Regions from separate parts of the Saccharopolyspora terrae genome, predicted to be linked through region 3. Evidence: riboswitches for the same ligand, from Rfam matches in the RefSeq annotation. Region 3 holds a riboswitch; each other region holds the start of a gene.
What was found. Region 3 has a riboswitch for thiamine pyrophosphate ahead of E1181_RS17970 (purine-cytosine permease family protein). Riboswitches for the same ligand answer to the same signal wherever they lie in the genome.
Positions count from the first base shown of each region.

Region 1: linked by a shared signal. The riboswitch ahead of thiO (glycine oxidase ThiO) and the one ahead of E1181_RS17970 (purine-cytosine permease family protein) in region 3 are both predicted to bind thiamine pyrophosphate.
Region 2: linked by a shared signal. The riboswitch ahead of thiD (bifunctional hydroxymethylpyrimidine kinase/phosphomethylpyrimidine kinase) and the one ahead of E1181_RS17970 (purine-cytosine permease family protein) in region 3 are both predicted to bind thiamine pyrophosphate.

Region 1 is NZ_SMKS01000034.1:11,320-15,305, forward strand. It holds gene E1181_RS18915 (S1 family peptidase) at 1-703, shown strand, start outside; gene thiE (thiamine phosphate synthase) at 787-1,458, opposite strand; TPP riboswitch at 1,698-1,805, shown strand; gene thiO (glycine oxidase ThiO) at 1,797-2,915, shown strand; gene thiS (sulfur carrier protein ThiS) at 2,912-3,112, shown strand; gene thiG (thiazole synthase) at 3,115-3,879, shown strand.
Region 2 is NZ_SMKS01000021.1:111-4,096, forward strand. It holds partial or broken gene E1181_RS14185 (IS481 family transposase) at 1-22, shown strand, start outside; gene E1181_RS14190 (hypothetical protein) at 19-216, opposite strand; gene E1181_RS14195 (hypothetical protein) at 456-1,196, opposite strand; gene E1181_RS14200 (biotin/lipoyl-containing protein) at 1,369-1,599, shown strand; TPP riboswitch at 1,642-1,734, shown strand; gene thiD (bifunctional hydroxymethylpyrimidine kinase/phosphomethylpyrimidine kinase) at 1,722-2,519, shown strand; gene tenA (thiaminase II) at 2,645-3,355, shown strand; gene E1181_RS14215 (hypothetical protein) at 3,609-3,848, shown strand; gene E1181_RS14220 (polysaccharide pyruvyl transferase family protein) at 3,839-3,986, opposite strand, start outside.
Region 3 is NZ_SMKS01000031.1:7,999-11,984, forward strand. It holds gene larE (ATP-dependent sacrificial sulfur transferase LarE) at 1-193, opposite strand, end outside; gene E1181_RS17965 (helicase HerA-like domain-containing protein) at 435-1,952, shown strand; TPP riboswitch at 1,990-2,103, shown strand; gene E1181_RS17970 (purine-cytosine permease family protein) at 2,094-3,419, shown strand; gene E1181_RS17975 (family 2 encapsulin nanocompartment cargo protein polyprenyl transferase) at 3,523-3,986, opposite strand, start outside.

The DNA of each region.
Region 1 (3,986 bases), on a different contig from region 3:
CACCGGCTGGTACGCGAGCAACAAGCAGAACGCCGTCGTCGTCACCGTCAAGCCGGGTGCCGCCGCCGAGGGCGCGCAGTTCGCGCAGGCCGCGGGCGTGCCGACCGAAGCGGTGAAGGTCGTCGAGTCGCAGGAGCAGCCCCGGACGCTGATGGACGTGGTCGGCGGCAACGCCTACTACATCGGCAGCGGCGCTCGCTGCTCCGTCGGTTTCGCCGTGGAGGGCGGGTTCGTCTCCGCCGGCCACTGCGGCGGTACGGGCGACACCACCACCGAGCCCAGCGGCACCTTCGAGGGCTCGTCCTTCCCCGGTGATGACCACTCCTTCATCTCCGTCGGCACCGACGACAGCCCGCAAGCCGCGGTGAACGACTACAGCGGCGGCACGGTCGCCGTGGCCGGTTCCACGGAGGCCTCGGAGGGCGCGTCGATCTGCCGCTCCGGTTCCACCACCGGCTGGCACTGCGGCACGCTGGAGGCCAAGAACCAGTCCGTGCAGTACGAGCAGGGCACCGTCGAGGGGCTGACCCGCACCGACGTCTGCGCCGAGCCGGGCGACTCCGGTGGCTCGTTCATCTCGGGCGACCAGGCCCAGGGCATGACCTCGGGCGGTTCGGGCGACTGCACCAGCGGTGGCACGACCTACTTCCAGCCGGTCAACGAGGCACTGTCGGCTTACGGCGTCTCCCTGCTGACCCAGTGATCGGTGACAGCGGCTCCCGCTGACACCACTTCACGCACGACGACCCCCGGGATCTTCGGTCCCGGGGGTCGTTCGTCGTCAGGTCAGGGAAGCCGCGCCCGGAGGTCGCGGGCGGCGGCTTCGGGGTCGTCGGCGGCGGTGATCGCGCGGACCACCACGATGCGCTCGGCGCCCGCCTCGATCGCCTCGTCGAGGTTCTCGGGGCCGATGCCGCCGATGGCGAACCACGGACGGCCGTGCCCCCGGTGCTCGGCGGTGTGCCGGACCAGGTCGATGCCCGCGGCGGGACGTCCGGGCTTGGTCGGAGTCGTCCACACCGGCCCGGTGCAGAAGTAGTCCACGCCCGGTTCGGTCGCCGCCGAGTCGGCCTGGGCGATGTCGTGCGTGGAGCGGCCGATCGCCACCTGGTCGCCGACGATGCGGCGGGCGATGTCCACCGGCAGGTCGTCCTGGCCCAGGTGCAGCACGTCGGCCTCCGCGGCCAGCGCGACGTCCGCGCGGTCGTTGACCGCCAGCAGCGCACCGTGCCGCACGCAGGCCTCGGCCAGCACCTCCAGCGCGGCGAGCTCGTGGCGGGCCTCCAGCGGAGCACCGCCCGGGCCCTTGTCGCGCAGCTGGATGATGTCGACACCACCGGCGAGCGCGGCGTCGGCGAACTCCGCGAGGTCACCTCGCTCGCTGCGAGCGTCGGTGCACAGGTACAACTTCGCCTCGGCCAGGCGAGCGCGAATCCCGAAGCCGTCCAATCCAGGCATGTCCCCAGCCTAAGCCTTGTTTCGTGGTTGCTTCGCTCGGCGGTGCCAGTGGCAGGGCCTGAGCGTTCCGTGGACTCCGTGCGCCGCTCCTGATGTACGGCGTCCCGGCGTACTCGCCGCGAAGCCGTTGAAGAACCTGCTGGCTGAGTCCGCACCTGAAGCAGCGGCTCCGCGGCCCTCCTCAGCAGATCCTCCGGACCAGGCGCTGACGTGGCGATCTGTTGACGGGTACGGTGGACGGTGGTGAGCACGGGAGCCCGGCGGACCGGGCTGAGAGGGAGCGCAGGGCTCCGACCGTCGAACCTGATCCGGGTCATGCCGGCGCAGGGAGCGTGGAGTTGTCTGGGAAGAGAACCGATCATGTCGTCGTGGTGGGCGGCGGAGTCGTCGGCCTGTCCGTGGCCTGGCGCGCCGCAGCGGCCGGGAACCGGGTGAGCCTGGTCGATCCGGCCCCCGCCTCAGGTGCCTCGTACGTCGCGGGCGGGATGCTCGCGCCTCTCGCCGAGGCGTGGCCAGGCGAGGAAGAACTGCTCGAACTGGGCTCGACGTCGCTGAACCGCTGGCCGGACTTCGCCGACGAGCTCAGCCGCGCGTCCGGTCTGCCGTCCGGGCTGCGCACCGAGGGCACGCTGATGTTCGGCGTCGACGGCGCCGACCGCGAAGAGCTCGACACCGTCGCCGGATACCTGGCAGGGCTGGGCCGCAGCGTGACCCGGTTGACGGGCCGCGAACTGCGCAGGCGGGAGCCCTCGCTGGGCCCCGCGGTGCGCGGTGGGCTGGAGGTGCCGGGCGATCTCGCGGTGGACAACCGGCTCGCGCTGACCGCGCTGCGCGCGGCGGCGGAAGCGGCGGGCGTGGAGTTCATCGCCGAACGCGCCGAGGCGGTCCGGCCGGGCGCGGTCGAGCTCGCCGAGTCCACTGTGGAGTGCGATGTCGCGGTGATCTCCGCAGGCGCGCACTCGGGTTCGCTGCACCCGGCGCTCGCCGACCGGATCCGCCCGGTCAAGGGCGAGATCCTGCGGCTGCGGCGACGAGCCACCGCGCTGCCACCGCCGACCCGCACGGTGCGGGGCCCGGTGCGCGGCAGGCCCTGCTACCTGGTGCCGCGCGACGACGGGGGAGTGGTGCTCGGCGCCACCCAGCACGAGGTCGGCTTCGACACCGAGGTCACCGTCGGCGGCGTCCGCGACCTGCTCGCCGACGCCGAGACCGTGATGCCGGGCATCGCCGAGTACGCGCTGGTCGAGGCCACCGCCGGGTTGCGCCCGAGCACCACCGACAACCTGCCGGTGATCGGCTGGCTGGAGCCGGGAGTGCTCGCCGCCACCGGACACCACCGGGGCGGGTTCCTGCTCACGCCGGTCACCGTCGACGCCGTGCTGGCGCTGCTGCGCGGCGAAGAGCCGGAACCGCTGATCAAGGCCACCGATCCGAGCCGTTTGGGAGGGCAGCAGTGAACGTCGTGATCAACGGCGAAGCACGGGAGGTCGCCGCGGGCGCCACCCTCGCGTCCGTGCTGGACGACTTCGGCGTGCCGGAACGAGGTGTGGCCGTGGCTCTGGACGGCGCGGTGGTGCCGCGCGCGTCGTGGCCCACCACGGAGCTGCACGCCGACGCAGGCATCGAAGTCCTCACCGCAGTGCAAGGAGGGTGACCGTGGACGACCCATTGCTGATCGCCGGCCGCGAGTTCGGATCGCGCCTGATCACCGGGACCGGTGGGGCGAACAACCTCGCCGTGCTGGAGCGCGCGCTGATCGCCTCCGGAACCGAGCTGACGACCGTCGCGATGCGCCGCGCCGACGCGGGTGGCGGCACCGGTGTCCTCGACCTGCTGCGCAAGCTCGGCATCGAGGCACTGCCCAACACGGCGGGCTGCCGCACCGCCGCCGAAGCGGTGCTCACCGCGCAGCTCGCCCGCGAAGCCTTGGAGACGAATTGGGTCAAGCTGGAGGTGGTGGCCGACGAGGACACCCTCCTGCCCGACCCGATCGAGCTCCTGGACGCGGCGGAGCAGCTGGTGGACCAGGGTTTCGTCGTCCTCGCCTACACCAACGACGACCCGGTCCTGGCGCTGAAGCTGGAGGAGGTCGGCTGCGCTGCGGTCATGCCGCTCGGCTCGCCGATCGGCACCGGGCTGGGCATCCGCAACCCGCACAACATCGAGATGATCGTGTCCCGCGCCAACGTCCCGATCGTCCTCGACGCGGGCATCGGCACGGCCTCCGACGCGGCCCTGGCGATGGAGCTCGGCTGCTCGGCGGTCCTGCTGGCCACCGCCGTCACCCGCGCCCAGGACCCGGAGCGCATGGCCACAGCCATGCGCAGCGCCGTCGAAGCAGGCCGCCTCGCCTCCCAGGCAGGCAGAATCCCCCAACGCTTCTGGGCCCAAGCCTCAAGCCCAGGCACCCCCATGGGCTGACACCCGAACACCCCACTGACACCACGCCCGAGCGCGGCGCAGCCTTCGAACTTCGCGCGAAGTTCGAAGGCTCCCCCGCGCTCGGGCGTGTCTGCCCAGGTCAGGGC
Region 2 (3,986 bases), on a different contig from region 3:
CCTCTCAGGTCAGTACACCTAGTCGACGCCCGCGGCGGTGACCACCGCGTCGCGCAGGGCCGCGCGCAGGCGGCCGACCTCCAGCGGTGAGAGCACCGCGGTCTCCCCGGGCGGCGCGACGATGACGACCCGGCCGTGGTTGACGAACACCGACATGTCTCGTCGCCGTCCGGCGACGTCGCGGCAACTGACGTGCCACTCCTGGTTGGGCCCCACAGTCCCAGCCTCCCTGTGCCGATCCGCTTGGTGCGGTGGAGCCGCGCAGCGCGCGCTCCTGGTGGAGGGACGCACCGATCCGAGGGGCGTGACGGCACTTCGCCGAAACAACGGGGAAAGTGCGCGCGGTCACGGCCGGGTTCGCGGGCCCGAACGCAACTCGGGGCGACCCCCACAACCGGGAATCGCCCCTGAGCGAACGCTGTTAGCCGACGACACTCGTCCGGGCCAAGGAACCGTCAGACCGGACGCACCTTCAGCCCTGCGGGCTCGGCGGAGAGCACGACCGCGCCCTCGAAGTCGGCGATCGGGAGCTCGTCGCGCACCAGGCGGTGCGGCGCGTCGGACGCCTCGATGCGGATCTTGCCGGTGTTGATCGACCGCTCGTCCAGCCCCTGGCCGCCGAACTGCACGCTGAGCTGGTCGCCGGTCACGGTGGCGGTCAACCAGCCGCCGTCGATGACCTGCTCGGTGCCGTCGAAGGAGACGGTCAGCCGGCCGTCGGTGGGCTTGTCGCCGCGCACCGCGACGTGCGAGATCGCGACGTCGCGCTTGCCGGATTCCTCGCCGGCCAGGGCGATGACATCGCGGGTGACCTCGTCACCCGGCTCGGTGCCGGGCTTGGGGGTCAGCACCGGGGCGCGCAGCTGCGCGGCGAGCCGGTAGGGCTGCCACGAACCGGCGCCGATCAGGTTGACCACGGCGCTGACCGCCACGTCGGCCAGCAACCGGTCGCTGCCCGGGGCGGGCGTGACCTCGATCGCGGGCACGTCGCGCCGGGCCAGCAGATCGCGCAGTGCCTTGGCGCGCTGACGGCTGTTGCGGTCAAAACCGCGGGTGATCGCCACCGTCCCCGATCCGGCGGCCGCGACGGCGGCCTCGGTCAGGTCCGCTAGCGGCGCCCAGATCTGCGCGGGGTCCTGTTCAGGACGCTGCCGGCGCGAGCGGGCGAAGCCTGGGGCATCGGTCGTGGTTTCCATCGCCCTCCACTTTAGTCCGCGGCGAAGGATGACCTTGCCTTCCGGTGGGGGCTTTCACGGTGTGAAATCGATCGCGGTCGCACTGCTCCATCGGGGTGGCTTTTCCCCCCGGAGGGCTCATCCGCTGCGGCATTCGTCGCATTCTCGCAGGTCTTGGGAGCCGGGGGGCGGCATGACCGATCTTCACCTGCCGGGCGCGGGCCCGGCCTGCTGGCTGCTGGTGCGCTGGCTGGCCTCCGACGGGAGCCGGGTGCGGGCGGGCCAGCCGCTGGCCGAGCTGCGTCCCGCCGAGGCCGACGGCGCCGCGATCCGGGTGTCGGCGCTGGCCACGGGGACCCTGTGGCACCAGGTGCGGCCTGGCGAAGCGCTCCACGTCGGCCAGGTGATCGGGTTGATCGAGTGAACCCGCGCGCCCCGGGGGCTTGCCCTCGGTTGTTAGGTTGGTGCCAGTGACGCGGGGTGCCCTGCCAGGGCTGAGAACAGACCCGTTGAACCTGACCTAGCTCGTACTAGCGGAGGGACGTCATGGCTCCCAATGTGCTGACCATCGCCGGGACCGACCCCAGCGGCGGCGCCGGAATCCAAGCTGATCTCAAGGCGTTCTCGGCCAACGGCGCCTACGGCATGTCGGTGATCACCGCGCTGGTCGCGCAGACCACCACCGGGGTGAGCCGGGTGCAGGAGGTCCCGCCGGACTTCATCACCGACCAGCTGGTGACGCTGCTCGACGACGTCCGGGTGGACGCGGTCAAGATCGGCATGCTCGCCAACGCCGAGGTCATCCGCGCGGTCACGGCCGTGCTGGAGCGCTACTCGCCCCCGTTCGTGGTGCTCGACCCGGTCATGGTCGCCAAGAGCGGTGACCGGCTGCTCGCGCCCGAGGCCGTCGGCGCGCTGCGCGACGAGCTGCTGCCGAGGGTGGACCTGATCACGCCGAACCTGCCGGAGGCGGCCGACCTGCTCGGCGAAGCCGAGATCGGCGGCCCCGACGAGATGCCCGCGCAGGCCGAGCGGCTGGCCGCGCTGGGCGCCAAGCAGGTGCTGCTCAAGGGCGGGCACCTCAGCGGCGAGTCGAGCGTCGACCTGCTCTACGGCGACGGCCTGGCGGAGTTCCTCAGCAGCGAGCGGGTGGCCACCACCAACGACCACGGCACCGGGTGCACGCTCTCGGCGGCGATCGCGGCGCTGCGCCCGCAGCGCGCGGACTGGCTGGAGGCCGTCCGCGAGGCCAAGCGGTACCTCACCGAGGCCCTGCGCGCCTCGGAACGCCTCGACGTCGGCCACGGCCACGGCCCGGTGCACCACTTCCACCAGTGGTGGTGAGCGGCTGAGGGCGGTCTCGGTCCGAACCGCCCGTGGTCGAAGTCCGCTTCGCCCGGACGGTTCGGACGACAACGCCCGCAGCTGCGCCACCGCACCCGAGATTCCGAATTCTGTGAGGGGTTCTCATGAGCACGTTGCCCGCTCCGCCCGCCGGAGGGTTCTGCGCCCAGGCCTGGGAGCGCACCGCCGGATTGCAGCAGGCGATCGTGGACCACCCGTTCAACAAGGCGCTGGCCGACGGCAGCCTTCAGCGGGACGTCTTCGTGTTCTACATCGTGCAGGACGCGCGCTACCTGGTCGGCTTCGCGCAGGCGCTGTCGGCAGCTGCGACCAGGGCCGATGACGCGGCCGACGCGGCGTTCCTCGCCGGGGCCGCGCAGGGCGCGCTGGTGGAGGAGCGGCGGCTGCACGCCGGTTACGTCGCCGAGTTCGGCCTGACCGACGAGGAGATCTCCGGTGTGGACACCTCGCCGTCGTGCCTGGCCTACACGTCCTACCTGCGCGCCTGCGCGCTGACCGAGTCGTACCCGGTGCTGCTGGCCGCGATCCTGCCGTGCTTCTGGGTGTACCAGTACGTCGGCAGCAAGATCCTCGACGCCACCGGCGACATCGAGGGCCACCCCTACAAGGCGTGGATCACCACCTACGCCGACGACGAGTTCGCCGAAGCCGTGCTGGCCGCCCGGGAGCTCGTCGACAGGGTCGCGGCGCGCTCGGACGACGCGACGCGCGAGCAGATGTTCGCCGCGTTCACCCGGGCGACGGAGTACGAGTGGGTGTTCTGGAACGGCGCGTGGGTCAAGGAAACCTGGCCCACTGCGAAATTCCTTGCGTGACAAGGGTTTCGCGTCTCGGAAACATCGATGACGGCTCGCCGGGAACGGCGGGCCGTCATTCGTTTCGCACCACACCACCGCGTGATTCATTCTGTGATGCGCGACACAATCTTGGGGTGTTAACGAAGTGGCTCGCACAGCGACATGCTGGGCGAGCCCCCTGTCCTAGCAGGGCGTTGTGAGTGGCGGAATCTTCCGCAGGCGTGGATGGAGTTCTGGGGCAATGTCTTCACTTCTGATCGTTTTTCTCGGCATGTCGGTTCCGATCCTGGCCGCCGCGCCGTTCTACATCGCCGACCGCCGCAAGGACGTTCGCGAGACCCCCGAGTCCGCGCAGCTGCTCCCCGGCATCGAGGCGCCCCAGATCTGGCCGCAGTCCGCTGTCGAGCCCGAGGCCCCGGAGTGCGAGATCCCCGAGTCGCGCACCCCGGAGGAGACCAACGCGCTCGCCGAGACCGTGCGCATCGAGCAGGACCGGGTCGCTCAGCCGTAGATCGCCTTCGCCAGCGCCGCCTTGCGCTGCTGCAACTCGCGCAGCGCGGCGGAGCTGAAGCCGCCGGCGCTCGGGCTCGGCGGGATCCGCAGGCCCTCGCTCAGCTCCCAGCCGGAACCGCGGTCGATCAACGACCGG
Region 3 (3,986 bases):
GCGCGAAGCGCTTGGCCCGCTTGCGCTCGTCGGCCGCCAAGCTCGGGGACACGGCCGTGACCGCGAGCATCCGCGACCCCAGCTCCTGGTGCGCCACCACGGCCAGCAGCGCCGAGTCCACGCCACCCGAGAACGCCACGACCAGGGATTCCTCGGTTCTGACGCGCGCCCGCAGGCGGTCCAATCCGGTCACGACGCACTCCTCACGCACGCTCGCTCACAGCCATGTGGTCCGACCAGACTCTAACTCCATCGAGCGATGCATCCCATGCCGTCGAAGGAGATCTTTCCGGTGGTCAACGAGCCTTTTGGCGGCTCGTTCGGGGTGCTAGTGCGGACGCGCCCGCCTGTCCCTCGACCGAGTGGCACTCCCCGGCTCGGCGGCCGGACCGACCTACCTTCCGAAGGGAACGTGCCGATGGGAGGAGACCGCGGTGACCGACAACAACGCTGCTCAGCAGATCGCGGCCGGGTACACCTCCGGCGGAGCCGCCGTCGACCTCGGGGCGGTGGTCATCGACAACGAGGCCGATGCCGCGGCCCAGGTGCGCATCCCGCTGGCCACGCTCAACCGGCACGGCCTGGTCGCGGGTGCGACCGGCACCGGCAAGACCAAAACGCTGCAACTGCTCGCCGAACAGCTCTCCGACGCCGGGGTTCCCGTCGTGCTCGCCGACATCAAGGGCGACTTGTCCGGGCTCGCCCAGCCCGGCGAGGGCGGCGAGAAGCTCACCGCGCGCGCCCAGGACGTCGGCGACGACTGGCAGGCCTCGTCCTACCCGGTGCAGTTCCTCTCGCTGGGCACCGGCGGCCGCGGGGTGCCGATCCGGGCGTCGATCACCAGCTTCGGGCCGCTGCTGCTGTCCAAGGTGCTCGGGCTCAACGCCACCCAGGAGTCCACCCTCGGGCTGATCTTCCACTGGGCCGACCAGCGCGGGCTCGGACTGCTGGACACCAAGGACCTGCGGTCGGTCATCCAGTACCTGACCAGCGACGAGGGCAAGGCGGACCTCAAGGGCATCGGTGGTGTCTCGGCCGCCAGCGCCGGGGTGATCCTGCGGGCGCTGTCGAACCTGGAGGCCCAGGGCGGGGACGAGTTCTTCGGCGAACCCGAGCTGGAGGTGGCCGACCTGCTCCGGCAGACCGAGGGCAAGGGCGTGGTCAACCTCCTCGAGCTCGACGACGTGCAGACCAACCCGGTGCTGTTCTCCACGTTCCTGATGTGGCTGCTGGCCGAGCTCTTCGAGGAGATGCCCGAAGCCGGTGACCTGGACCGGCCGAAGCTGGTGTTCTTCTTCGACGAAGCGCACCTGCTGTTCAACGACGCGTCCAAGGCGTTCCTCGACCGCATCGAGCAGACGGTGAAGCTCATCCGCTCCAAGGGAGTCGGCGTCTTCTTCTGCACCCAGCTGCCCACCGACCTGCCCAACCCGGTGCTCTCGCAGCTGGGCGCCCGCGTCCAGCACGCGATCCGCGCGTTCACCCCCGAGGACCAGAAGGCGCTGTCCAAGACGGTGAAGACCTACCCGACCACCGAGCACTACCAGCTCGACGAGGCGCTGACGAGCCTCGGCATCGGGGAGGCGATCGTGACGGTGCTGTCGGAGACCGGCGCTCCGACACCGGTGGCCTGGACGCGGCTGCGCCCGCCGCGCTCGCTGATGGGCACCATCGGCGAGGACGCGGTCCGCTCCTCGGCCCAGTCCTCCGACCTGCACGCCAAGTACTCCGAGACGATCGATCGCGAGTCCGCCTACGAGAAGCTCGCCCAGAAGGTCACCGAGCCCGCTGCGGAAGAGGGGCAGGCCCCGCAGCAGAAGGGCGCGCGCGAGGAAGCGGGGATGTTCCAGAAGGCGATGGAGAACCCGGCCGTGCGCTCGTTCTTCCGCTCCGCGGCCAGCGCCGTCGGCCGCGAGGTCACCCGCGGGCTGTTCGGCAACAGGAGGCGCTGACTGACCCCGCTTCACCCGATCAGGTAGGGTCTGCCCGACTTATCCACGCGGGAGCTCGGGCGAATCGGGCTGAGAGGGTGGCACGCAGCGCGCCACCGACCGCAGAACCTGTCCGGATAATGCCGGCGTAGGGAGCTGTCGATGGCGCTTGACGTCGAACGGTCCGAAGTTCCGAACACCCTGGACGAACCGGCACCCAGAACGCTGGGGGTGCTCGACCAAGGAGCCTTCTGGGGCAACCTCGGTGTGAGCCTGCTGGGATTCAGCGGTGCGCTCGCGGTGCTCGCGCCCGCTGGCGTGCCGCAGCTGTCCTTCGCGGCCGCGGTGACGGCGACCGTCGTCGGGACCGTGCTGGGCAGCCTGATGGTCGGCATCGCGGCCATCCCCGGAGCCCGCACGGGCGCACCGGCGATGATGCTGCTGCGCGGCCTGTTCGGCACCCGGTTGTCCTACGTGCCGACCGTGCTCAACATCCTCCAGCTGGTCGGCTGGGGGACGTTCGAGCTGCTGGTGATCGCCCAGGGCGCCGAGGCGCTGTTCGGCGGTGGACCGCAGTGGCTGTACGTGCTCATCGCCGGAGCCCTCACCACCGCGCTGACCTTGCGCCCCCTCGGTGCGCTGAGGTTGCTGCGCCGCTACGTGAGCATCGCCGTGCTCATCGCGATGGTCTACTTCTTCGTGCAGCTGCTGCTCCAGCCGTTGCCGCCGATGAACGACGGGTCCTGGGAGGGGTTCTGGCCCGGTGCCGACGCGGCGCTGGCCGTCGCGGTGTCCTGGCTGCCGGTCGCCTCGGACTACTCGCGGCACTCGCGGTCGGCCAGCGGTGCGTTCACCGCGGCGACCGTCGGTTACTCGGTCACCCAGATCGCCTGCTACCTGCTGGGACTGCTCGGTCTGGCGCTGGTCGGGTTCGACGGGGACAAGGCGTTCGACCCGCTGCTGGCGGCGCCGCTGGGCGTGCTGTTCTTCGCGGTGCTGGTGCTGCGCGAGGTCGACCAGTCCTTCGCCGACACCTATTCGACCGCGGTGTCCATCCAGAACTTGCGCCCCAGCACCGATCGGCGGCTGTTGAGCTTGATCGTCGGCGTGGTCAGCACGCTGGCAGCGCTGACGATGGACATCGAGCAGTTCTCCAACTTCCTGCTGCTGATCGGATCGGTGTTCGTGCCGATGTTCGGCGTGCTGGCGGTGGACTACTTCTACAACGCCCGCAACCGCGAGTGGGACGTCTCGGCGCAGGCCCCCTCCCGCTGGGGGATGCTGATCGCCTGGCTGCTGGGCTTCGCGACCTTCCAGCTGATCAACCCCGGCGAACTGGGCTGGTGGACCGCGTTGTGGACCGGCGCCCGCGAGGCCATCGGGTTCACCGTCCCGACCTGGATGAGCGCTGCGCTGACCTCGTTCGTCATCTCCGCGGTGGCCGCGGGCATCATCGGCCTGCTCGCCCGCAGCCGCCGGAAGGGCTGAACCGGGCGGTTCGCGTCGAGGCGAACCGCCCGGAGACCGGGGACGGCTCCAGCCAGGAGGGGCGGCGGTGGTGGCTGGAGCCGTCGTTTCCGGGCGCCGGGACTCAGTGGTCCCGGCGCGTCACCAGGTGGGCCAGTGCCGAGAGCGCCTCTGCCGCGTCCTCCACCGGCTCCGCTCTGCGGAGATCGGTCAACGCCGAGGCGAGCAGTTCATCGGCCTGGGCCTGGCTCCACGCCCGCCCGCCGGCGAGCGTGACGAGCTCCGCGGCCTGGGCGAGCTCGCCGCTGACCAGCGGCTGCTCCCGGTAGTAGAGGGACGCCAGCCGCTGGCCCGCGCTCGAGCCCGAGGTCAGCGCGGAGACCACCGGCAACGTCTTCTTGCGGGTGCGCAGATCGGAGAACACGGGTTTGCCGGTCATCGCCGGATCACCCCAGATCCCCAGCAGGTCGTCGATGTGCTGGAAGGCCAGCCCCAGCCGCTCCCCGAAGCTGCGCATCCTGGTGATCTGCTCCGGCGAGCCGCCACCGTGCAGCGCGCCGAGCGCGCACGCGGCCCCCAGCAGAGCAC